DNA from 3 places in the Mesorhizobium sp. Mes31 genome. Region 2 is predicted to be linked to each of the others. Evidence: predicted binding sites of a transcription regulator. Region 2 holds the regulator's gene; each other region holds the start of a gene.
What was found. Region 2 encodes LexA, which represses DNA repair genes until DNA is damaged. Its sites were predicted from a motif close to TGTTCNNNNTGTGTTCNG; they were not measured.

Region 1: the regulator LexA is predicted to act here: its motif matches at 2,015-2,032, upstream of NR193_RS02750 (PA0069 family radical SAM protein).
Region 3: the regulator LexA is predicted to act here: its motif matches at 1,690-1,707, upstream of recA (recombinase RecA).

What each region holds. Positions count from the first base shown of each region.
Region 1 is NZ_JALJRL010000002.1:14,975-23,057, reverse strand. Features, by position in the region: gene NR193_RS02765 (GFA family protein) at 1-300, shown strand, start outside; gene NR193_RS02760 (hypothetical protein) at 308-1,282, opposite strand; gene NR193_RS02755 (glycosyltransferase) at 1,429-1,956, opposite strand; gene NR193_RS02750 (PA0069 family radical SAM protein) at 2,107-3,261, shown strand; gene NR193_RS02745 (ribonuclease HII) at 3,415-4,110, shown strand; gene NR193_RS02740 (F0F1 ATP synthase subunit B) at 4,357-4,848, opposite strand; gene NR193_RS02735 (F0F1 ATP synthase subunit B) at 4,858-5,457, opposite strand; gene NR193_RS02730 (F0F1 ATP synthase subunit C) at 5,536-5,760, opposite strand; gene NR193_RS02725 (F0F1 ATP synthase subunit A) at 5,830-6,588, opposite strand; gene NR193_RS02720 (AtpZ/AtpI family protein) at 6,675-7,082, opposite strand; gene NR193_RS02715 (cell wall hydrolase) at 7,338-8,083, opposite strand, start outside.
Region 2 is NZ_JALJRL010000013.1:49,896-57,978, reverse strand. Features, by position in the region: gene kynU (kynureninase) at 1-66, opposite strand, end outside; gene NR193_RS21800 (GntR family transcriptional regulator) at 227-964, shown strand; gene lexA (transcriptional repressor LexA) at 1,345-2,085, shown strand; gene NR193_RS21790 (ComEC/Rec2 family competence protein) at 2,079-4,541, opposite strand; gene gltX (glutamate--tRNA ligase) at 4,643-6,067, shown strand; gene gltA (citrate synthase) at 6,251-7,579, shown strand; gene lpxB (lipid-A-disaccharide synthase) at 7,623-8,083, opposite strand, start outside.
Region 3 is NZ_JALJRL010000005.1:208,314-216,396, reverse strand. Features, by position in the region: gene alaS (alanine--tRNA ligase) at 1-259, opposite strand, end outside; gene recA (recombinase RecA) at 535-1,632, opposite strand; gene NR193_RS11040 (carbohydrate kinase family protein) at 1,914-2,858, shown strand; gene NR193_RS11035 (pseudouridine-5'-phosphate glycosidase) at 2,934-3,851, shown strand; gene NR193_RS11030 (TfoX/Sxy family protein) at 3,863-4,186, opposite strand; gene NR193_RS11025 (GFA family protein) at 4,277-4,774, shown strand; gene sufA (Fe-S cluster assembly scaffold SufA) at 4,929-5,309, opposite strand; gene NR193_RS11015 (DUF4375 domain-containing protein) at 5,395-5,895, opposite strand; gene NR193_RS11010 (SUF system Fe-S cluster assembly protein) at 5,914-6,306, opposite strand; gene NR193_RS11005 (cysteine desulfurase) at 6,312-7,556, opposite strand; gene sufD (Fe-S cluster assembly protein SufD) at 7,562-8,083, opposite strand, start outside.

The DNA.
Region 1 (8,083 bases), on a different contig from region 2:
CGCGCCGTTGCCGACCCGGACGGCAGGCTGATCATCTCGGTCAAGGACAGCGCGCGATTGCGCAGATACCGGTTCGGACTGAGCACGGCCGACTATTTGATCTGCGGGGAATGCGGCGTCTATGTCGCCGCGATCACAGCAGACGACGACGCCAGGGCGATCGTCATCATCAATGCCCTGGACGACCAAAAGCAGTTCAATCAGAAGCCGATCCCTGCGGATTTCGACGCGGAAAGCAAAGCGCAGCGACAAGCCAGGCGCCGCGCGCGCTGGATGCCTGTCGAAGTAAGCTTCGAATAGTTCTCTTTCAGCGGATGACAGGTTCTCCATGAAACCGCCGGCGTGACGGCGGCGATACGCCGAAGCCGACCTCCATCATCAGCCGCGGCGTGCGCGCCGGCACTGTGCCCATGTGGAAACCGAACGGGTCCTCGACGAAGCCGAGGCCCGCTTCGCCGGTCAGCGTCACCGGACTATGCTCCCCGTAGACGTCCAGAACGTCCTGCGCGGGATGGCCAACCAGCAAGGTGAGCTGATGCTTGAGGGCGCGGCGGTTGTGGCTGCCCCGGACATAGACATGCGGACCAGTGTCGGCGTCGACGGGCTTGAGATAGAAGAAGAATTTCAGCATGCGCCAATCGTCGAGGTCGAAATGGTACTTACCGAGCGAGGCAAGGTTCTTGTCGGCGTCCGAGGCCTTGCCGGTCGGAAAGCTCCACCAGACGCGCGTCGTGATCAGTCTTGCCTGGCCGCCGAGATAATGCGCGGCGATGTCGAGAAGCAGCGGATCGCGCTGGATGGCGAGCGCTGCACCGCAGTCGAGTGTGCGTTCGAAATAATGGCCGCTGAGCAGCGAGCGGCCAAAGCGCTTCTCGGCCTCGGCATGCTCGCCCGGCATGAATTCGAGACGGCGATCGAAATTACCGAAACAAGGCGTGCGCTGGGCGAAATCCGCGATCTCTTCGTGGATCGCCGGCGGCAGGACCAGGCCTGAAAACAGCCCGTCGGAGCGCAGCGCTTCGACCACCGCGGCGCGCTCGATGCCGGCGAACATCGTATCCGCTGCATTGTCGGCCGGACGGGCGCGCTTTGCGCCCAGCCAGTGCATCCGGCGCCCTGGCATTGTGCGGGCCAGAACGAACATCGGCAGCCAGGCTGGGTTCTCGCGCAGATCCGTCAAATAGGTCGGAATGCGCACGGCGATGCGGCGCAGCAGGCTGCCACTGCGCGCGATTGCCTCGAGACTGGCAGCGCCGGATTTGTCTGACGTCGAAAGGTTCATCGGATCCTCGGCTATGAGAGCGGCACCGATACGCATCGGCGCTCAGCACTCGACATGACCCAAACCCAATTCACCCACCTCGACTGGAGGCTAATCCCGCGTCAGATTTTGTGCAATGCACAATGGAGAGAGCACCTGCAAAAAAATCACTTCGGGGTGCGGTGCTCTTGCTTCGGCGGCGCCACCCAGATCTCGGCGTCGAGCCGCTTTGTCGCGCGGCCGCGCGCGATGGCCTCGGCGCTGCCAGCACTCTTGGCCGCGGCGGCGGCCTGCTGCTTGCCGATCACCAATCCGTCGGCCAAAGCGCGGTTTCCCGAAAAGACCCGGGCCAGGAATGGCACGCGGCTGCCGCGCGCCCGGGAGAATCGCGCCGCCATGGTTTGCCTCGCCGTGTGGGCAACGACCTCGTCGATCCAGCCCTCCACCAGCCGCGCACCGGGCTCCAGCAGCAACAGCCAGTCACCCTTGGCTTGCCGGATGCCCGCAACGACACCGCCGCTCGCGACATACTGGCAGCCGGCATGCTCGGCGACACGATGCGTCTGGTCGGTCGAACCCGTGTCGCAGACGATGACTTCGCGCACCACGCCCTCGACGGCGCCGCCAATCAGCGAGGCGAGCGTGCGGGCGAGAGCCTCCTCGTCATTTCGGGTTTCTATGAGAACGCTGAGCATCATTAGCCGAATAGCGGAAAGCGGCGCACAGCGCCAGTTCTTGCGCCGCACCATAAAAAGTTCTTGCTTTGTTCTCATCGGCAAAATAGGAATAATTTCATGACACGAGCGATTCGACACAACATGGACAGTCCCTGGGAGCGGGCGAAAATGGAACAGATCGTGCGCGCCGACATTGCAGCTTTCGGGGCAGGACGAGCCGAGATGGCCAATGCAATGATCGAGCAGAGCGGCATGCGTGTCCGTCCGGACCGCAATCGCGGCAGGTCGGCGGGCATCAATCCTTCCGGGCGCTTCGAGCCGGTCAGCCGGCATGTCTTCGATGACGGCTGGAATTCGCTGGAGGAACTGCCGCCCTTCAAGACCGAAGTGCAGGTCGAGAAGCCGCGCACCATCATCACCCGCAACGAATCGCCCGACATTTCCTTCGACCGTTCCATCAACCCCTATCGCGGCTGCGAGCACGGCTGCGTCTATTGCTTTGCCCGGCCGACGCACAGTTTCATGGGCCTATCGCCGGGTCTGGATTTCGAATCCAAGTTGTTCGCCAAGCCGGATGCGGCGCGCTTGCTCGACAAGGAGCTGTCGAAGGACGGCTATCAGCCGCGCACCATCGCCATCGGCACCAACACCGACCCCTACCAGCCGATCGAGAAGCAGTACCGGATCATGCGCGAGATCCTCGAGGTGCTGGAAGCACGCGGCCATCCGGTCGGCATCGTCACCAAGTCCGCCTTGGTGACGCGCGACATCGATATTCTTTCGCGCATGGCCGAGCGTGGGCTGGCCAAGGTGGCGCTGTCGGTGACGACGCTCGACCGCATGCTGGCCAGAACGATGGAGCCGCGCGCATCGACGCCGACCAAGCGGCTGGAGGCAATCCGGCAGCTTTCGGATGCCGGCATTCCGGCTTCGGTGATGGTGGCGCCGATCATCCCCGGCCTGACCGACCCCGAGATGGAACGCATCCTCGATTCGGCACGCGCGGCCGGCGCGCGCGAGGCGGGCTATGTCATCCTGCGCCTGCCGCTGGAGGTGAGCCCGATCTTCAAGGACTGGCTGCTGCGCCACTATCCCGACCGCTACCGCCACGTGATGTCGCTGATCCGTTCGATGCGTGATGGCAAGGATTATGATTCGGAATGGGGCAAGCGCATGAAGGGTGCCGGTCCCTATGCCTGGCAGATCGGCCGGCGTTTCGAGATCACCGCCAAGCGGCTTGGCCTCAATGTCGAACGGCGTGCGCTTCGGACCGACCAGTTCGTTTCCGCCGGAAAGGACCAGCTGCAGCTGACGCTGCTTTGAGCAGTTCCATTCACTGCGGCGGTTTGATCTGCCGCAGCACAAGAATCCCGTCCGGCCTGCCCCGGCCTGCAGACGGTGCCCTCCCGGTCCGGCGCCCCACCCGACCCGGAGGGGCTTGCGGAGAATCGGAGCCGATGCGAACCTCGCCGCAACATGGCTCGCGCGCGTTCCGATTCTCCGCTTCTCTTCGAAATCGTCGAGAAGCCCGATTTCTCCTTCGAGACGAAGGCGATGGCCGACGGACTGTGGCCAGTGGCCGGGATGGATGAGGCCGGCCGCGGCCCCTTGGCGGGGCCAGTGGTCGCCGCGGCGGTGGTGCTCGACCCCGCCAACATTCCAGACGGGCTCGACGATTCCAAGCGCCTCAGCCACTTGCAGCGCGAGGCGCTGTTCCTGCGAATTCTCGGTTCCGCGCTGGGCGTTTCGATGGCGTCCATCAGCGCCGAGGGCATCGACGGCAGCAACATCCTCAAGGCCAGCCTGGAGGCCATGCGCCGTGCGCTGGTCGGCCTGCCTGTTCAGCCGAAGCTCGCGCTCGCCGACGGGCGCGACGTGCCACCGGGCCTGCCTTGCGCGGGGCGGGCGCTGATCAAGGGCGACCAGCGTTCGCAATCGATCGCCGCCGCCTCGATCGTCGCCAAGGTGATGCGTGACAGAATGATGTGCGGTTGCGGCAACCACCACGATCGCTATGGGTTCGAGGTCCACATGGGCTACGCCACGGTCCGCCATCGCACGGCGATCGAGGCGCATGGGCCTATCGCGCGGCTGCACCGCGTGTCCTTCGCGCCGTTCAGGCTGGGCGGCACCGAGGTGGCGGAAGACGAGAGCCTGGCCGGGCTTGATTGATCGGTCCGGCACGCGTCTTCGTCTCCTCAGGCTTGACCCGAGGAACCATTTCGTGACCTTGGCCACCGGATGCCGCAGATCGGAATTTCTGCACGGCAATAGCGCTCCGAGATCACGGCCTGGATCCCAGGGCCCTCCGCGACTTCGCTTCGCTCCTGCTCCGCCCTGGGATGACGAAGCGAGAGCCACAACAAAAAAGCCGCCAAGTTTCCCGGGCGGCTTTCTCAAATTTCCAGACGTTTCAGCTCAGTTCAGCTTCGACTTCACATCCGCAAGCGATGCCTTGAAGAGGTCAGCACCGGCCTTGGCGTCGATCTTGCCGGCCAGCAGGGTGCGCGCAGCCTCGACAGCGATATCGACGGCGCTGGCGCGGACTTCAGCGATCGCGTCACGCTCGGCCTGACCGATCTTCTGCTCGGCAAGTGCTGTACGCCGGGCAACATAATCCTCGGTCTTCTTGTGCGCATCCGACGCAAGCATGTCGGCTTCACGCTTGGCAGCCGCGACGATGTCGGCGGCCTCCTGCTCTGCTTCCTTGCGCTTGCGCTGATACTGGCCAAGCAGTTGCTGGGCCTCCTCACGCAGCCGGCGCGCTTCATCAAGCTCATTGCTGATCCTGGCGGCGCGGGCGTCGAGCGCCTTGGCGATCAGGCCAGGCACCTTGATGTAGACGGCAACGCCCAGGAAGATGACGAGGGCTACCGTTGCCCAAAGCGTTGCGAGAGATGTGGCGTCCATGATGCGCTCCTACCGGGCCACGGATTTGACCGCGGCCGCGATCTCGGCCTTGCTGGCCTTGCCGCCGACCAGTGCCTCGACGATCGCCGAAGCGGTGTCCTCGGCGATGGTGCCGACCTCCTTCATGGCATTGGCCTTGATGGAAGCAATACGCGCCTCGGCCTCGCCAAGCTTCTGGTCAAGCGCTGCCTCGACCTTCTTGCGTGCGGTCTCGGCTTCGGCCTTCGCCGCATCGTTGGCCTGCTGGCCGATCGCGTTGGCATTGGTCTTGGCTTCCGCCAGTTCCTGCTCGTAAGCAGCAACAGCGGCGTCGGCCTCGCCCTTCAACTTGGCTGCCTGGTCGAGATCCTGCGTGATGCGATCGTTACGGACATCGATGATGCCCCCAACACGCGGCATCACCACCCGCTTCAGGAAGAGATAGAACAGCCCGAAAGTGATCGCCAGCCACAGAAGCTGCGACGGGAACGTCGCAGGATCGAATGGCGGAAACGTGCCGTGCGCTTCAGCAGGCACGCTGGTGCCGGAATGCGTGTCGCCTTCCGTCGCAGCGTGGCTGGTATCGGCGGCAGGCGCGGACTCTTGCGCGAAGGCAGATGTCACGAACATGGACTATCCCCGAAATTCAAGCCCGCCGCTTTCGCGGCTGGCCTGTCCAATCTTCTCATGGCTTAGCCAAAGAGGGGCTCAGCCGAACAGGGCCAGAAGCGCGATGAGAAGCGAGAAGATGCCCAGAGCTTCGGTCACGGCGAAGCCGAAGATCAGACGGCCGAACTGGCCATCAGCAGCCGACGGGTTGCGCAGAGCGCCCGCGAGGTAGCTGCCGAAGATGTTGCCGAGGCCAATGCCCGCGCCACCCATGCCCAGGCAAGCGATGCCGGCGCCGATGTACTTTGCTGCTTCTGCGTCCATTTGTTCAACTCCTTTGGATCTAAAATTCCGTTGCGATTCCATCCGGCGCCAATGCCGGAAACTCTTGGATTAATGCCCGGGATGCAGGGCGTCGTTGAGATACATGCAGGTCAAGACGGCAAAGACGTAGGCCTGCAGGAAGGCGACCAGCAATTCCAGAGCGGTCAGCGCCACCGCCATTGCCAGCGGCAGGACCGAGCCCGCCACGCCGACCGCGCCCAGCGCGCTCAGGCTGACGACGAACCCCGAGAACACCTTCAGCGTGATGTGGCCGGCAAGCATGTTGGCGAACAGACGAACCGAGAGGCTGACCGGACGCGACACGAAGGAGATCACCTCGATCAGCACCACCAGCGGCAGCAGAAACACCGGCACGCCATGCGGCACGAACAGTTTCAGGAAACCGAGACCATGCTTCATGAAGCCGTAGACGACCACGGTTCCGATCACCAGGGCGGCGAGGCCGAAGGTGACAATGATGTGGCTGGTAACGGTGAAGAAATACGGGAACAGGCCAAGCAGGTTGGCGACCAGCACGAACATGAACAGCGAGAACACGAACGGGAAGAACTTCATGCCTTGCGTGCCGGCGGCATCGCGCAACATGTTGCCGACGAACTCATAGGCCATTTCGGAGATCGACTGAAGCCGGCCGGGGACAAGGCTGCGGCTCGACGTCGTCAGAAACAGAAATACCGCCGCGACAACCACGGTGGCGACCATGAACAGCGCCGAATTGGTGAACGACAGGTCATAGCCGCCGATCTCGATCGGTATCAGCTTGTTGATATGGAACTGGTGGATCGGATCGACCTTGTCAGCTGCCACGTTCAAACCCCGTCAATGCCGCGTACGGCCAAATTACCATTGCCGCATAGAGGGCGGCTATTTCCAAAATGCCGCCTGAAGGGCGGTCATTTTCCATCGTCCCGGTCAGAACGCGACTTATCGCCCTGTCCGAATTCGGCCACAACGCCCGCGGAACGCATGACATTGAGCACACCGGCGCCAAAGCCAAGCAGCAGGAACACGATCAGACCCCATGGCGAGGTTCCCGCCAGACGGTCGATCATCCAGCCGATGCCGGCGCCCACCACCACCCCCGCGATAAATTCGCTGGAGAGTTTGACCGCCTGGCCATAACCGGCCGCACTGCCCGCTTTCGCGTCGTCTTTCCCCTCGAGCCGGTTCGGCAGCCTTGTCGCAAGCGATGCTTCAAGTTCACGCCGGCGGCGCTCAAGATCGTCGTCGCGGATGTCGGGTTCATGCTGCTTGCCGCGGCCGGTTTCTCCGGTTCCGTCTGGCCTGCTTTTATCGGCCATCGCAACCCCCCTGCCCGGTCAGACCGTCACCGTCCGTCCGCTTCTAAAGTCGCCGGCAACATAGTTAGAGGGTTTGCGCCCGTCAAGCCACGGGCGGAAGTTCATCGCCATGTATTTTAGGCAATAAAATCAAATATTTAGAAAGGTGCGACATCGTGCCCGCCGCGATGACGGGGATGCATGGCACGAATCCCCCAGGCAATGGCTCTTTGATCGGCCGCGCACCACGCGAAAAGATCAACGACTGTTCGGTGCTCAGCTCCAGCCGCCGCCATAGGTCCGATAGAAGATATGCAGGCCGATCTTTGTCATCTTCTGCATCGTGCGTGCCCAGCCGGGATGGACATATTGGGCGTAGTAGTGGGTCGACGAGCCGACCTCTGGGATGAAGATCTTGCCGGCGGTGACGGCCATGGCGATATCCTGGGCGGTCTTGTAGGCGGCCGGGCTGTCGATGCGCTTCCTCCTGCCGTCGCAAGCGAAGGAGAACTGGCAACGGTTGAACCAGCTGTCGTTCTGGTAGACGACGCCGCAGATCGAATTCGGATAGGCCGGGTTGCGGACGCGATTGAGAATGACCTGGGCAACGGCGGCCTGGCCGCGCACGGATTCGCTCCTCGCCTCGAAATAGATGCCGTTGGCAAGACATGCCTGTTCCGGCTTGGAGAAGACGCTTGCCGGAAGCGGGTTCTGTATCCACGAATGGTCGCCTTTGGCCATGGGCGGGATGAAGCGGCCGTCATTCGGCTTGTCGTCCTGCAGCAGGGCCTCGAAGGGCGACGCCTTGGCATAGTCCGGCTCGGCCTGCGCATAGGCGGTCGCCAGCACATCGGGATGGTCATTGTTGACCAGGGCTGCAAGCATGGCCGGCACGCCGGGATCCGACTTCTTGTCCTCACGCGCATGGAACGCCGCGGCGATCTGGATTTCCTTGCCTTTGATCTGCGGTTTGGCGAAAGCCATCTTCAGGCCGCTGTCCATGCTGGGGCGCAGCAAGGAGG
Region 2 (8,083 bases):
CATGGAGCCAAGCGGGTCAGCGGCATCCATCGCCTCGATTGCTGCGAGATCGGGAGTTGCATTCATGATCGATTGTCCTCCGCGCATAGGCGCGCCCAGATGAACACGACAGGTGAAATCGGCCAGCCGATCATGCGCAGCCGGCGGGACCGTGTCAAACATTATATATAATTTACGACACGGAAGGCTTTCATATATAATCCGAGCGTGCAGTCGTGGATGAGCAATGATGTTGGATGAAGGACACTCGAAGACGGAAGCGGCCTACAGGCTGCTACGTCGCGATATCCTCACGACCCGCCTGAGGCCCGGCGCGCCGCTCAAGCTCAGCACGCTGCGCAATGGCTATGGCATTGGCTGGACACCGTTGCGCGAAGCGCTGTCGCGACTGGAGGCCGAGCGCCTGGTGACTTCCATCAGCAATCGCGGCTTCGCCGTCGCTCCGGTCTCTCGCACCGAACTGGAAGATCTGTCACGCGCCAGGTTGGTGATTGAGCTGCCTCTGCTCCAGGAATCGATCGAGAAAGGCGGCCAAGAATGGGAAGATGCCGTCGTCACGGCCCACTACCGGCTGTCACGCTGCAAGACCGCGGTTGATGACCCTTCCGACGAAGTGGTCGACGAATGGGACGAAAAGCACGAGGCTTTCCACGCGGCGTTGCTCAGCGCGGCAACATCCCCCTGGCTGCTCAACTTCCAGTCCACCATCGCGGATCAATTGCGTCGCCATCACCGCTTCCTGGGCCTGGCGCCAACGTTGCGGGCGGCCACCGGCCTGCTGCATGGCTATGAGGAGGCCATGGAGGCGTTGCGCCAGGCCGTCGCGATCCAACATCACACCGCGCTCATGGAAGCTGCGCTGGATCGTGACATCGAACGCGCGAAAGCGCTGATGACCGCCCATATCGGTTATACGTTGCATGTCTATATCCATGCCGGCGACGACAGCACAAACACGCGGTAAGGTCGGCGAACCAAGGCAAAGCCAGCATTGGCATTTCTCGGGCAAGAGTTGGCGTTTTGGCTTCGTTTCGTTCACGGCGCGTGAACGATCGATGAAAGCGGGAAAGCCGCTTTTCGATGCCTGTCGGCGGCTGATGCCAAGCCTCGGCGCAGGCTGGTCCACAGGCCGTTAACCATAACAATTTCAACGCGTGCCAGTGCACGGCGGCGGCGGGCGGCCGGGGATCACGGCCCGCTGCGGAGCGCCAAATAATTTCAGCCGTCTTAACAAATTCACTAAACTTTAAACGGTTGCGGAACACAACTGGAACAGATAGTGTTTGTTCTGGGTTTGTTTTTCGATTCTGGTTCAAACCTTCGTTCAATGCCTTGGGGGCCGCCATGCTGACGCGCAAGCAACATGAACTGCTGATGTTCATCCATGAACGCCTCAAGGAAAGCGGCATTCCGCCCTCCTTCGACGAGATGAAGGAAGCGCTCGATCTCGCCTCAAAATCCGGAATTCATCGACTGATCACGGCGCTTGAGGAACGCGGCTTTATTCGCCGGCTACCGAACCGGGCGCGCGCTCTGGAAGTGTTGCGGCTGCCGGATTCGATCGCACCCGGCCTCAACGCGGCGCGCAAATTCTCGCCAAGCGTCATCCAGGGCAGCCTCGGTCAAGGCGGCGGCCTTGGCCGGCAGATCAAGCCGGCGTCTTCGCGCATGCCATCGGCCGGCAATGACGACGACGTGGTCTCCGCGGTGTCGATCCCGGTGATGGGTCGCATCGCCGCCGGCGTGCCGATCGACGCCATCCAGCACCAGACACATTCGATCTCCGTGCCGCCGGACATGATCATGGGTGGCGAGCACTATGCGCTGGAGGTCAAGGGCGATTCGATGATCGAGGCTGGCATCTTCGACGGCGATACGGTCATCATCCGCAATGCCGATACCGCAAGTCCGGGCGAGATTATCGTGGCACTGGTGGACGACGAGGAGGCGACGCTGAAGCGGTTTCGCCGCAAGGGTGCCTCGATTGCCCTCGAAGCCGCCAATCCGGCCTATGAAACACGCATTTTCGGACCAGACAGGGTCAAGGTGCAAGGCAAGCTCGTCGGGCTGATCAGGCGCTACTGATCAGGGCTGGTAACCGGCTTTTCAGGTTTGCGATAGGGTGGCAGGCCCCTCGCCTCGCGCGAAAATTTGCGCTGGGTGTGCCAGGGTCGATATGGCCTGTTTACAGCGAAGCTGACCGTTGCCGGCATGATTGCCGATCGGCGGTCGAAGAAGACGGCCGCACTGCCTTTGCGGGCGAGTTGCCGCTTGGTGATGACCAGAACCAGCGGATTGTGACAGGGATCATAGGCTGTCGCGTCATTGATGACGATCAACTCCGCGAAGCCGCAGGCCTTCCATGCATCCTTGCGGTCCTCGACTTGCGCAATGATCGCACCTGAAGGGTGCCTGGCGAGACATACGCCGGCGGTGCAGTAGAAGGGCGCTCCCGGTGGCAGTTCGGCGGAATCGGCGATGTCGAATTGTCCGTCTCCCTCGTCGAACACCTCCGGCACGACGATGGTTTCGGATGCCAGCGCGCGTTTCCAGTTGTCGACGGTGAATTCGTTCGGACGCGCCCGGCTGACCGCGAGTTCGCCGCCGCCGATCGGCAGCGCCACCAGCCTCGCGTCCTCCGAGATCAGCACATCAGGCGCGCGCGTATCCGAGACGGTCAACAGGCTGGCAAGCGCGAATGGCAGTGCCAAGAGCCTCAGCCATGTCGTCGCCATCGTCGCAATGATCAGGGCAATCGCCACCAACAGCACGGATTGCTCTGAAATCAACCCGACGGCATCGATCGGCGAGCGTTCCGAGATCCACGCGGACAAGGCGATCATCGCGGTCAGGCCTTTGCCCATCACATAGAGGAAGGGACCGTCGACGCCGAACGGCATCGCCAGCGCGCTGAGGACGGCGAAAGGCATCACAACCAGCGAGACGATCGGCATGATGGCCAGATTGGCGAACAAGCTGAGCGGCGACACGCGCTGGAAATGCCAGATGGCGAACAGCGCCGTCGCGCTGCCGGCGATGATGGAGGTCATGGCAAGGCCACCCATCGCCAGCAGGAATTTTCGCGTCAGGAAACTGGGCAACGACCGCTTCGGCGGCGGCGGTCTCGTTTTTCCCGCACGGTGATCCGACCAGCCGGCATAGGTACCGACCAGCGCCGCGGTCGCGGCGAACGACATCTGGAAGCTTGGGCCGACCACCTCATGCGGCGACACCACGATGACGGCGATCGCCGAGATCGCCAGATTTCGCATGGTCAGTGCCGCGCGATCGAACAGCACGGCAACCAGCATCACCGCCAGCATGATGAAGCTGCGCTCGGCGGCAACGACGACGCCCGAGATGATGAGATAGGCCGCAATCGAGAAAAGTGCTGCGGCTGCCGCGTATTTCTTGACCGGCCGGCGCGCGGAAAAATCTGGAAACAGAGCGAAGGCGCCGCGCAGCAGACCCATGATGGTGCCGGCGACCAGCGCCATATGCAGTCCGGAAATGGAAATGATGTGATAGATGCCGGTCCGCCGCATCGCTTCGTTGATTTCATCGGGAATGCCGGCGCGCACGCCGACGATCAGCGCGGCGGCGATCTCGCCTTCGGCGCCACCGATGCTGCCCCTGATATGGTCTGCAATGGCTTCGCGGGCATTTTCCACCGCCGAGGAAAGACGGGCGGCCAGCGGCATATCATCGTCATCTGCCGCGACGATCTTTGGATTGCCAAGGAAGAAGCCGCTGCCGCCTATGCCGGAGAAGTAGCTGTCGAAAGAAAAGTCGTAGCTGTTCGGGCGCACCGGGCCGGTCGGCGGCAACAGCTTGGCATAACCCGATATCAGCGAGCCGGCGGTCACTTCGGCCGGTATCTTGCGTGCCGAAAGCCGAACGCGTTCCGGCATATAGCGCAATTTCGGCCGGGCGGTCGACGTCACGTCGATGGTCACCCGGATACGGCCGCTCTCCATCTGGTCGAGCGAGACGACGCGGCCTGTCACTTGCGTCGAGATCTCCGAGCCCAGCATCTGAGTTCCGGCGCGCCACGTCTCGACCTTGCCTGCAAGAAAGCCCAGCGCGCACAACAATGCAGCCATGAAGCACAGATGGGTTTTCGGCCAGGGACGCGAGACAAGCGCACAGAGCCCCGCGAGGGCGACGACCGCGACGAGTTTTGCAAAGTCAGGCTCCATCGCCAGAGAAAAGTAGCCGATCGCTCCGCCAGCCAAGCAGACCGGCACCAGCAGGAAGGCAATGCCTCGGTCAAGTTCGAGGCCCGCCGCCGTGGCCACGCTATGGCGCAGGCGAGGCAGCGAAACCCGACGGAATTGCCGGTGCAGACGCACGATCGCGCCGGCCTCGGCAACCGGAACGGGGGTGGAGACATCCGCCTGTAACGGTTGGTCCCCGGGGCTCGGCACGGGGGGCAATGGCGACCGCAGCGAGGCCGGCGGAGGCGTCGCAAACAGGGACCGTTCGCTGACGCCAATGGCGGCGTCCTCGTCCTGATCCGAGCCCCAGCCTCGTCCAGCCATCGGGTCTGCCCCTTGCGCCCTCGACACCCTATGCTACATGAACGCGCAACGCGCGAAAGTCCGCGCATCCACACCTGCTTCAGCCGTTTCCCGAGAGTTCCATGCCCGACAAGGTCGTCACCCGTTTTGCCCCCTCGCCCACTGGCTTCCTGCACATCGGCGGAGCCCGCACGGCGCTGTTCAACTGGCTGTATGCAAAGCACACCAGCGGCATCATGCTGCTCCGCATCGAGGACACCGACAGGGAGCGTTCGACCGATGCTGCGACGGCGGCCATTCTCGACGGGCTTTCCTGGCTCGGTCTGACCTGGGACGGCGAGCCGGTGTCGCAGTTCGAGCGCGCGCCGCGCCACCGCGAGGTGGCTGAAGAACTCGTGCGCATGGGCAAGGCCTATTACAGCTACGAGACACCTGCCGAGTTGGAGGCGATGCGCGAGGCAGCACGCGCCAAGGGCCTGCCGCCGCGCTACAATGGCCAGTGGCGCGACCGCGCCCCTACCGAGGCGCCTGCAGGCGTCAAGGGCGCAATCCGCATCAAGGCGCCGACCGAAGGCGAGACCGTGGTGCACGACCGCGTGCAGGGCGAGGTGCGCTTTCCCAACAAGGATCTCGACGATTTCATCATCCTGCGCTCGGACGGCAATCCGACCTACATGCACGCCGTCGTCGTCGACGACCACGACATGGGTGTCACGCACATCATCCGTGGCGACGATCACCTGACCAACGCCGCCCGCCAGACCGTCATCTATCGCGCCATGGGCTGGGACGTGCCGTCGATGTCGCACATTCCGCTCATCCACGGCGCCGATGGCGCCAAGCTGTCGAAGCGGCACGGCGCGCTCGGCGTCGAGGCCTATCGCGCCATGGGCTATCTGCCGGAGGCGCTGCTCAATTACCTGGCGCGCCTCGGATGGAGCCATGGTGACGACGAGATCATGTCGATCAAGGACATGATTTCCTGGTTCGACATCGGCGACGTCAACAAGGGCGCGGCCCGCTTCGATTTCGCCAAGCTGGAGGCATTGAACGGTGTCCATATGCGGCGCATGAGCGATGCCGAGCTGTTCGACATCTTCATCGCCACCTTGCCCTACCTCGAGGGTGGCCCGGCCATGGCGGCGCGCCTCGACGACAGGAGCAAAGCCCAGTTGCTGGCAGCACTTCCAGGCTTGAAGGAGCGCGCCAAGACGCTGGTCGAGCTTGTCGATGGCGCCGCCTTCCTGTTTGCCACCCGACCACTGCCGATCGACGACAAGGCGGCACTTTTGCTCAATGACGATGCCCGCAAGATCTTGCACGGCGCCCACGAAGCCTTGAGCGCTGTTTCAGGCGACTGGACGGCCGTGGCGGCGGAGGCAGCGATCCGCGGCTATGCGCAGGCCGGCGGCCATAAGCTCGGTGCCGTGGCCCAGCCCTTGCGCGCCGCGCTGACCGGCAAAAGCACCTCGCCGGGCGTGTTCGACGTGCTTGCGGTGCTGGGGCGCGAGGAAAGTCTGGCGCGCATAGCCGATCAAATCGATTAGCAGCAAACTGGCCCAAGAAGATTGGCATTGAAAGGGGCGTTTCGCAGTGCAACATTAGGCCTTGGCCCAATCTGGCACGCACCTCCTGAAATGCGGTGGCGAATACGCGCATTGTGGTGATTTCGACGTGTCGCCTTGCACAATTTGCCTTTGCCGGCATGAGGAAACAAGAAGGAGTTTGCAATGACCGAAGCTGCGACAAAACTGGAATTTGGCGGCACGACCCAGGAGGCCACTGCAAAGCTCGAATTCGCAGGCAAGACCCATGAGTTCAAGGTGCGAAGTGGCTCGGTCGGGCCCGATGTCATCGACATCGCTTCGCTCTACAGCACCACTGGCGCCTTCACCTACGATCCCGGCTTCACCTCGACCGCGAGCTGCGAGTCCGAAATTACCTTCATCGACGGCGACGCCGGCATCCTCCTGCACCGCGGCTACCCGATCGACCAGCTGGCCGAGCACGGCGATTTCCTCGAGGTCTGCTATCTCCTGCTCTACGGTGAACTGCCGACCAAGGCGCAGAAAGACGATTTCGATTACCGTGTGACGCGCCACACCATGGTGCACGAGCAGATGTCGCGCTTCTTCACCGGCTTCCGCCGCGACGCACACCCGATGGCGGTGATGTGCGGGGTGGTCGGCGCGCTGTCGGCCTTCTACCACGACTCCACCGACATCTCCGATCCCTACCAACGCATGGTGGCGTCGATGCGGCTGATCGCCAAGATGCCGACGATCGCCGCGATGGCTTACAAATACCACATCGGCCAGCCCTTCATTTACCCGAAGAACGAGCTGAATTTCGCCGCCAACTTCCTGCATATGTGCTTTGCCGTGCCGTGCGAGGAGTACAAGATCAACCCGGTGCTGGCGCGTGCCATGGAGCGCATCTTCATCCTGCACGCCGATCACGAGCAGAACGCCTCGACCTCGACCGTTCGTCTCGCCGGTTCGTCGGGCGCCAACCCGTTTGCCTGCATCGCCGCCGGTATCGCTTGCCTGTGGGGGCCCGCCCATGGCGGCGCCAATGAAGCGGCGCTGAACATGCTGGGCGAGATCGGCCATGTCGACCACATCCCGGAGTTCATCGCCCGCGCCAAGGACAAGAACGACCCGTTCCGGCTGATGGGCTTTGGCCACCGCGTCTACAAGAACTACGATCCGCGCGCCAAGATCATGCAGAAAACGGCGCATGAGGTTCTTGGCGAGCTCGGCATCAAGGACGATCCGCTGCTCGACATCGCCATGGAGCTGGAAAAGATCGCGCTGACCGATCCCTATTTCATCGAAAAGAAGCTCTACCCAAATGTCGACTTCTATTCCGGCATCACGTTGAAGGCGCTGGGCTTCCCCACCACCATGTTCACCGTGCTGTTCGCGGTCGCCCGCACCGTCGGCTGGATCGCGCAGTGGAAGGAAATGATCGAGGACCCGCGCCAGAAGATCGGCCGCCCGCGCCAGCTCTACACCGGTGCGCCGGAGCGCGACTACGTGCCAATCGCCAAGCGTTGATCGAGCCCGAAAGCGTTATAAAAAGCGCCCGTCAGGGCGCTTTTTATTTGCTCCGACGAAGTTTGATGTGGCGAAGGACGACATCCGCCGCAATGTCTCCGGAAGGCTTGTCCGTCGCCATGCGCCTCGCAACCTCGCCGAAACCATCCTTTTGCCAGGCGCGATAGGCGGTGTCGGAAAACAACGCCTCGAGCTGCCGCGCCAGATAATGTGGCCGCACATACTGGTTGTAGCTTTCCGGCACCACCGGCCGGTCCGCAATGAGATTGGGCAAGGCGGCGCTCCATACCGTGATCAGGCTCTGGACCATCCGCATGATCGGATCGAACCTGTAGCAGGAGATCATCGGCACCCCCGACAGCGCCAGTTCCAACGACACTGTTCCCGATGCGATCAGCGCCGCGTCGGCCTTGCCGAAGGCCTGCCATTTGCGTTCGGGATCAAGGATGATCTCCGGCTTTTCGTCCCAGCGTGCGACCGAGGTTCTGACCAGATCGGCGACAT
Region 3 (8,083 bases), on a different contig from region 2:
GATGGCGCGCGGTATAGCCGACATTGTCGAGGTCGTTGTGCTTGCCACCGGCGCGAACGCTCTTCTGGGCGGTCGAGGCGCGCGAATAGGGCCGCTTCTCAAGGCCGGTGAAGACGTTCTTGAACTGCACCATGCCGGCGTTGGTGAACATCAGCGTCGGATCGTTGCGCGGCACCAGCGGGCTCGACGCGACGATCTCGTGACCCTCCTTGCGGAAATAGTCGAGAAATGTCGACCGGATATCGTTCACGCCACTCATGAATGCTGCCTTTTCGAGAGAACCGCCGGTCGGCCCGGCGGAAAATAGACTTTGTCCTTGGAAGATGGACTTGGCCTTTTAACGTTCGCACCGCAGCCTGTCCAGAAACACGGAATTGGTCCAAATCGCGGCCTTGCCGAGTGTCCGGACCGGCTTGGCTGATCGCCAAAACGCAAAACCGCCGACCCAGGGGCCGGCGGTTCGAAACGCATGATACGCAAACTCAAACTGGGGTACGCGAACTCAGGCTGGAGCCCTGACGGGCCATGCTCGTCCTACATCGCGCCGGCTTCATCCTCGAAACCGTCGTCACCGCCCTCGGAGCCACCATTCTCGAGGAATTTCTCGGCGATCAGCCCGGCATTCTGCCTGAGCGCCAGTTCGATCTCACGCGCCGTGTCGGGATTGTCGCGCAGGAACAGTTTTGCATTCTCGCGACCCTGGCCGAGACGCTGCGAATTGTAGGAGAACCAGGCGCCCGACTTCTCGACAACGCCGGCCTTGACGCCAAGATCGACCAGTTCGCCGGTCTTGGACACGCCCTCGCCATACATGATGTCGAACTCGACCACCTTGAAGGGCGGCGCCAGCTTGTTCTTGACCACCTTGACGCGGGTCTGGTTGCCGACGACCTCGTCGCGGTCCTTGACCGAGCCAATGCGGCGGATGTCGAGGCGCACCGAAGCATAGAATTTCAGCGCGTTGCCGCCGGTCGTGGTCTCGGGCGAACCGAACATGACGCCGATCTTCATGCGGATCTGGTTGATGAAGATGACCATGGTGTTGGAGCGCGAGATCGATGCCGTCAGCTTGCGCAGCGCCTGGCTCATCAGCCGGGCCTGCAGGCCGGGCAGCGAATCGCCCATCTCGCCTTCGATTTCAGCGCGAGGCGTCAGCGCCGCGACCGAATCGACCACCAGCACGTCGATGGCGCCGGAACGCACCAGCGTGTCGCAGATTTCCAGCGCCTGCTCACCGGTGTCGGGCTGCGAGATCAGAAGGTTCTCGAGATCGACGCCCAGCTTGCGCGCATAGACCGGGTCCAGCGCATGCTCGGCATCGACGAAGGCGCAGATGCCGCCCTTCTTCTGCGCTTCCGCCACAGTGTGCAGGGCGAGCGTCGTCTTGCCCGAGCTTTCCGGCCCGTAGATCTCGATGATACGGCCGCGCGGCAGGCCACCGACGCCAAGCGCGATGTCGAGGCCAAGCGAGCCGGTCGGCACCGTTTCGATCTCGACGACCTGCTCGTTCGCGCCGAGCCGCATGATCGAGCCCTTGCCGAAAGCCCGCTCGATTTGCGACAGCGCCGCATCAAGAGCCTTTGATTTGTCCACCGCTTTGTCCTCTACCAGCCGCAAAGAATTCTGAGCCATGATACATCACCCCTTGGTCGTCAATGAAGGCCGGACAATCCGTAATCCCTGCCATTTTGTACCTTTTTTGTTCTCGTTTGGCAAGAGGCCTCAAATATCTGAAAAACAACCGATATCCAGATTTGTTCTTTTTTCGTCCCAGGAACTCGAGCAGGAATGCGTCGCGCATTGGGCCAGGCAGCTCGGTTGTTTCGATCCGCCGAATCGCTGCCTTGCATGCGAAGCTCCATCACGCAGCCTAGCGCTTGTGCGGCTGGAATAACAAAGGTCATATCGCCGGCATGGTGAAATCTCCAAGAATTCTGGCGGTGGGCGGTGCCCATATCGACCGGCGCGGCCAGGTTTCGGGCGCTTACGTGCCCGCCGCCTCCAATCCGGGCACGATGCGCGAGGATGTCGGCGGCGGCGTCTTCAACGCATTGCGCAGTCTGGTGCGGCGCGGAGTCTCCGCCTCGCTGCTGTCGCTGCGTGGCGGCGATGCCGCCGCCGATACCGTCTCGCGAGCCATCGCGGAAGCAGGCATCGCCGACCTGTCCGCCGTGTTCCTCGATCGGACGACGCCGAGCTACACGGCGCTGATCGACCGCGATGGCGAACTGATCGTCGGTTTTGCCGACATGGCCCTCTATGACCTGGCGTTTCCCAAGCAGATTCGTCGTTCCAAGGTGCGAGAGGTGATCGCGGCCGCCGATGCCATTCTGTGCGACGCCAATCTGCCTTCGGCGGCACTGGAACGGCTGGTTTTGCTTGCCGCCGGCAAGCCCGTGTTCGCCATCGCCATTTCGCCGGCCAAGATCGTGCGCTTGAAATCGGTCCTCGGCCGTCTGGCTGTCGTCTTCATGAACCAGCGCGAAGCCGTCGCCTTGGCTGGCCTGGACGGTACGGCGTCCCGGCAAGACATCGTTGATGGCCTGAAACGCGCCGGCCTTTCCAGCGCGGTGGTGACGGCGGGCGGCGGCCCGGTGCTGGGTTTCGACCAGGATGGCACCTTTGCCGTCATGCCGCCCGCGCCCAGGAAGGTGACGGATGTCACCGGCGCCGGCGATGCGCTGGCGGGCGCAACCGTCGCTGCCCTGCTGCGCGGCACGCCGTTGCGCGGGGCGTTGCGCGAGGGCGTCGCAGCGGCGACGCTGGCCATCGAAAGCGCCGACGCCGTTCCCGATTTCACTGCGGCGACCTTCTCAGAGGCGCTGGCTCTTGTGCCGGATGCGCAGGAAGTGGCATGAGACCGGCAAATTCATAGTGCCGGAGTGCCGCTCGCGCGTCCCGATGGATCGCCGCACTCCGGGTTGGAGATCAAGATGACCCCAGAGACCGCCCGCCCCTTCATCGATATTCATGCGCCGGTGGCGCAAGCCTTGGCTGCTGGCCGGCCGGTGGTGGCGCTGGAAAGCACCATCATCACCCACGGCATGCCCTACCCCGACAATGGCGCGATGGCGGCGGACGTCGAAAAGATCATCACCGATGGCGGCGCCGTGCCGGCGACGATCGCCGTGGTTGCCGGCCGCATCAAGATCGGGCTTTCGGACGGTGAGCGCGAATCGCTCGCCATGACCGGCGATGCCATGAAGCTGTCGCGCGCCGACCTCGGCTTTGCCGTCGCGCAAGGGCGCACCGGCGGCACCACGGTCGCCGCCACAATGATCGCTGCGCATATGGTCGGCATCAAGGTGTTCGCCACCGGCGGCATCGGCGGCGTGCACAAGGGCGCCGAAAAGAGTTTTGACATTTCCGCCGATCTCGACGAGTTGGCGCGCACGCCAGTCATCGTCGTATCGGCCGGCGCCAAGGCCATCCTCGACATCGAAAAGACGCTGGAAGTGCTGGAGACGCGCGGCGTGCCGGTGGTCGGCCATGGCTGCGAGACGATGCCAGCCTTCTGGTCACGGCATTCGCCGTTCCGCGCGCCGTTGACCTTGTACAAGCCGGAAGACATCGCGCATTTCTACCAGACACGGCAAGCGCTCGGGCTCGGCGGCGGCATGCTGATCGCGAACCCGGTGCCCGAAAACCAAGAGATCCCGGCCGAGGAGATGGCCGGCTATATCGAAGCCGCGCAGAAGGCAGCCGAGGCTCTCAACGTGACCGGCAAGGCGGTGACGCCATTCCTGCTCTCGAAAATCCTCGAACTGACCGGCGGCAGGAGCCTCAAGACCAACATCGCCCTGGTCGAAAACAATGCACGACTGGCGGCGAAGATCGCCAGGGCATTGTAGTTTCCACGCAGCTACTTGCCGGCGCGCCGTCCCGCCTCATGGGCGCGGCGCGCCCATACCGCCATCTCGTCCGGATCGTCGAAGGCGCTGTCGGGAATGCTCCAGTAGGGCATGGAGACCAGCTTGCCGTGCCGCGAGCCGGTATAGGTCCATTGCTTGCAACCGGCGGCTTCGAAGGCGGGGGCGCTTTGCTCGTCGGCCTTCAGCATCAATTCGCCGCGCAGCACGATGGCGACGATGACGCCGTCAAAATAGATGCCTTTGCCGCCGAACAGTTTTCGGATGCTGACCGGGCCAAGGCCTTCGAAAAGTTCGGCTATGCGTTCATTGTCCATGCCGCGATCATGACATCGGCATCTGGCATTGTCATCGCCGCAACCAAAACCATGCTGACAGGTTGAGAACGAAATTCGTCGGAGTTTTTCATGCCGCTTCTGCTCAAAGGGTCCTGCCGGTGCAACGCCGTGCGTTTCGAGGTCGAGAGCCACACACCGGTGCCGTTTATGCTCTGCTATTGCTCGATCTGCCGCAAGCAACAGGGTGGTGGCGGCTTCGCCATCAATCTCGGCGCCGACTACGAAACGCTGAAAATCACCGGCAAGCGCAATCTCGGCGTTTATCGAGCCGAGATCGAGGATGACGAGCATCCGCAGTGCGAAGTCTCGTCAGGCGAGCGGAATTTCTGCAGGAAATGCGGATCGGCACTGTGGCTCTACGATCCGACCTGGCCGGAGTTGGTCCATCCCTTCGCCTCGGCGATCGACAGTGACTTGCCGAAGCCTCCGAGCAAGGTGCATCTGATGCTGAAGTACAAGGCGAACTGGGTCGAGCCAGATGTCGGCAAGGGCGACAAGGCATTTGACGTCTATCCCGAGGAATCGATCGCCGACTGGCACAAACGGACGGGAATGTGGGTGGAGTAGAGTTCTTCGCCCCATTTACGGGGAGAAGATGCCGGCAGGCACATGAGGGGCGGCGCAGACTTTGGAAAGTGTGATGCGAATTCGGATACGCTGGCGCTGCCCCTCATCCGTCACTTCGTGACACCTTCTCCCCGTAAACGGGGCGAAGGACAGATCAGGCCGACGCCCGCGCCTCTGCCAGCGCCTTCAAATCAGCCGGCTTCAGTTCGACGGATTCGCCGCAGCCGCAGGCCGAACTCTGGTTCGGGTTGTGGAAGGTGAAACCGGTGCGCAGCGTCGTCTGCTCGAAGTCCATCTCGGTGCCGAACAGGAAAAGCACTGCTTCAGGCGCGACGTAGACATGGGCGCCGTCGCGCTCGATATGGTCGTCCTTGGTGTTGGGCTCGGTGACCAGATCGACCGTGTATTCCATGCCGGCGCAGCCGCCCTTCTTGATGCCGAGGCGAATGCCATGCGCGTTGTCGCGGGTGGCGACGATCTCGCGCACCCGGTCGGCGGCCTTTTCGGTCATCGTGATGACGGCGAAGCGTCCCATGTCATTCTCCACTTTCGCACAGGTTCAAGGCCCGTGGATCATTCCTAAATCAAAATGGTTATATTGGCGTCACGCTGCAAGGTCTTTATTGCCATTGCCCATGCAGCGCTGCCGTAGCGTATGCATCGAGCGCGGCTTCAGACGACTCCCGTTCATTTTCCTCCAAGGCATAGAACGCGTTATCCAAGGCGTCAAAATCTATGCCGCTGCCACCAACTTCACCCACGATTTCCATTCTCGCCAAACGCTCTTCGGGAAAACATTCGCCCAGCAAAGCGCAGGCCCGGCGCGTCAATTCTGCATGCACGTCAAGGCCCATGACTCGGAAACCTTGAATGGCCCCTTGCGCCGTTATCCCATAGGAATTCCAAAAATACTGCCTGAAGCCGCCGTTGAGGACCTGCCAGCTTAGCAACTCGACGCAGATGACGTTCCTGATCGCGGAAGGCATTGCACCAATAACGCTGTGATACTTCGCCGGTTCATCGAGAACGTCTAGAACCGGTGCGCCCCAAACCTCGACCACCCTCGCCGAAGCCGGAATGTCGCCTCCACTCGGGGCACCGGGCGAAGATCTGTCGAACATCCGGCTCGCCTTACTGCCTCAATACCAACCCACCGCCACCTGTGCCTCTTCTGACATGCGGTCGGGCGACCAGGGCGGGTCGAAGGTCATGTTGACCTCGACGCCGGAAACACCTTCGACCGCGCCGACGGCGTTTTCCACCCAGCCGGGCATTTCGCCAGCGACAGGGCAGCCGGGCGCGGTCAGCGTCATGTCGATCTTGACCGAGCGGTCGTCCTCGATGTCGATCTTGTAGATAAGGCCAAGTTCGTAGATGTCGGCCGGGATTTCCGGGTCGTAGACGGTCTTCAGCGCCGAGACGATGTCGTCGGTCAGCCGCGCCAATTCGTCGGCGGGAATGGCCGAAGCGGAAACCAGCGGGTTGATGGCCGCTTCCGGTGCGGTCTCGGTGGTATGGCTAGCGTCGTCCATGATCGTCACCCGAAGAACTTTCGCGCTTTTTCGAGCGCTTCTGCCAAAGCGTCGACTTCGGCCCTGGTATTATACATGCCGAACGATGCCCTGCATGTGGAGGTTACGCCAAAACGTTTCAACAGCGGCTGGGCGCAATGGGTGCCCGCGCGCACTGCAACGCCTTGCCTGTCTATCACCATCGACACGTCATGGGCATGAATGCCCTGCAACTCAAAGGAAATGATCGCCCCCTTGCCCGGTGCGTCGCCGAAAATGCGCAGCGAATTGATGGCGCGAAGGCGCTCGTGGGCATAGGTCTTGAGGTCTTCCTCGTGTGCGGCAATGCGCTCGCGGCCGATCTTTTCCATATAGTCGAGTGCCGCGCCCAGCCCGATAGCCTGCACGATTGGCGGCGTGCCGGCCTCGAAGCGGTGCGGGGGCTCGTTGTAGGTGACGATGTCTTCCGTCACTTCCTCGATCATCTCGCCACCACCCATGAACGGTCGCATGCCCAGGAGAATGTCCTTCTTGCCGTAGAGCACGCCGATGCCGGACGGACCGTAGACCTTGTGGCCGGTGAAGACGAAGAAATCGCAATCGAGATCCTGCACGTCGATCGGCATGTGCACGGCGCTCTGGCTGCCGTCGACCAGCACCGGAATGCCGCGCGCATGCGCAATACGCACGATCTCCTTGATCGGCGTCACCGTGCCCAAGGCATTCGACATCTGCGTGATGGCGACAAGCTTGGTGCGGTCGGTCAGCCGCTTCTCGAATTCCTCGATGTGGAAGACCCCGAGATCGTCGACCGGCACCCAGACCAGCCTGGCGCCCTGCCGCTCGCGGATGAAATGCCACGGCACGATGTTGGAGTGGTGCTCCATGATCGACAGCACGATCTCGTCGCCCTCGCCGATGTTGGGCATGCCATAGCCATAGGCGACCGTGTTGATCGCCGACGTCGTGTTCGAGGTGAAGACGATATTGTCGGTGCTCGGCGCGTTGAGGAAACGACGCACCGTCTCGCGCGCCTTTTCATAGGCATCGGTCGCGGCATTGGACAAGAAATGCAGGCCGCGGTGGACGTTGGCATATTCCTGGCTGTAGGCGTGCTGAATTGTATCCAGCACCACCTGCGGCTTCTGCGCCGAGGCGCCGTTGTCGAGATAGACCAGCGGCTTGCCATAGACTTCCCGCGACAGGATCGGGAAGTCGCGGCGGATCGCCTCGACGTCGTAGAAATCTCCGATCTTGCCTGGAGCGTTCATCAGAATCATCCGTGTGCCACGAACCAGTCGTCAAGCCGCGCTTCGAGCGCCTCGACAATCGTCTCGTCGTCCAATTCCTCGATCACCTCGGCGACAAACGCCTTGACCAGAAGGCCGCGCGCGCTCTTCTCGTCGATGCCGCGCGCCATCAGGTAGAACAGGTGGTCGTGGTCTATTTCGGTCACCGTCGCACCATGGCCGCAGACGACGTCGTCGGCGAAGATTTCAAGTTCGGGCTTGGTCGAGAACTCGCCGTCGTCCGACAACAGGAGCGTGTTGCAGGCCATCTTGGCATTGGTCTTCTGCGCATATTGATGGACGTTGATGCGGCCTTGGAAGACGCCGCGCGCCTTGCCGGTCACCACGTTGCGGATCACTTCCGTCGAGGTCGTGTGCGGCACGGTGTGGTCGAGCACCATGGTCACGTCGCTATGGGTGTCGCCTGCAAGCAAGTTGATACCACGCAGCTTGAAATCCGCGCCCTCGCCGGTGGTCTTGACCATGACCTCCTGGCGCACGAGCTTGCC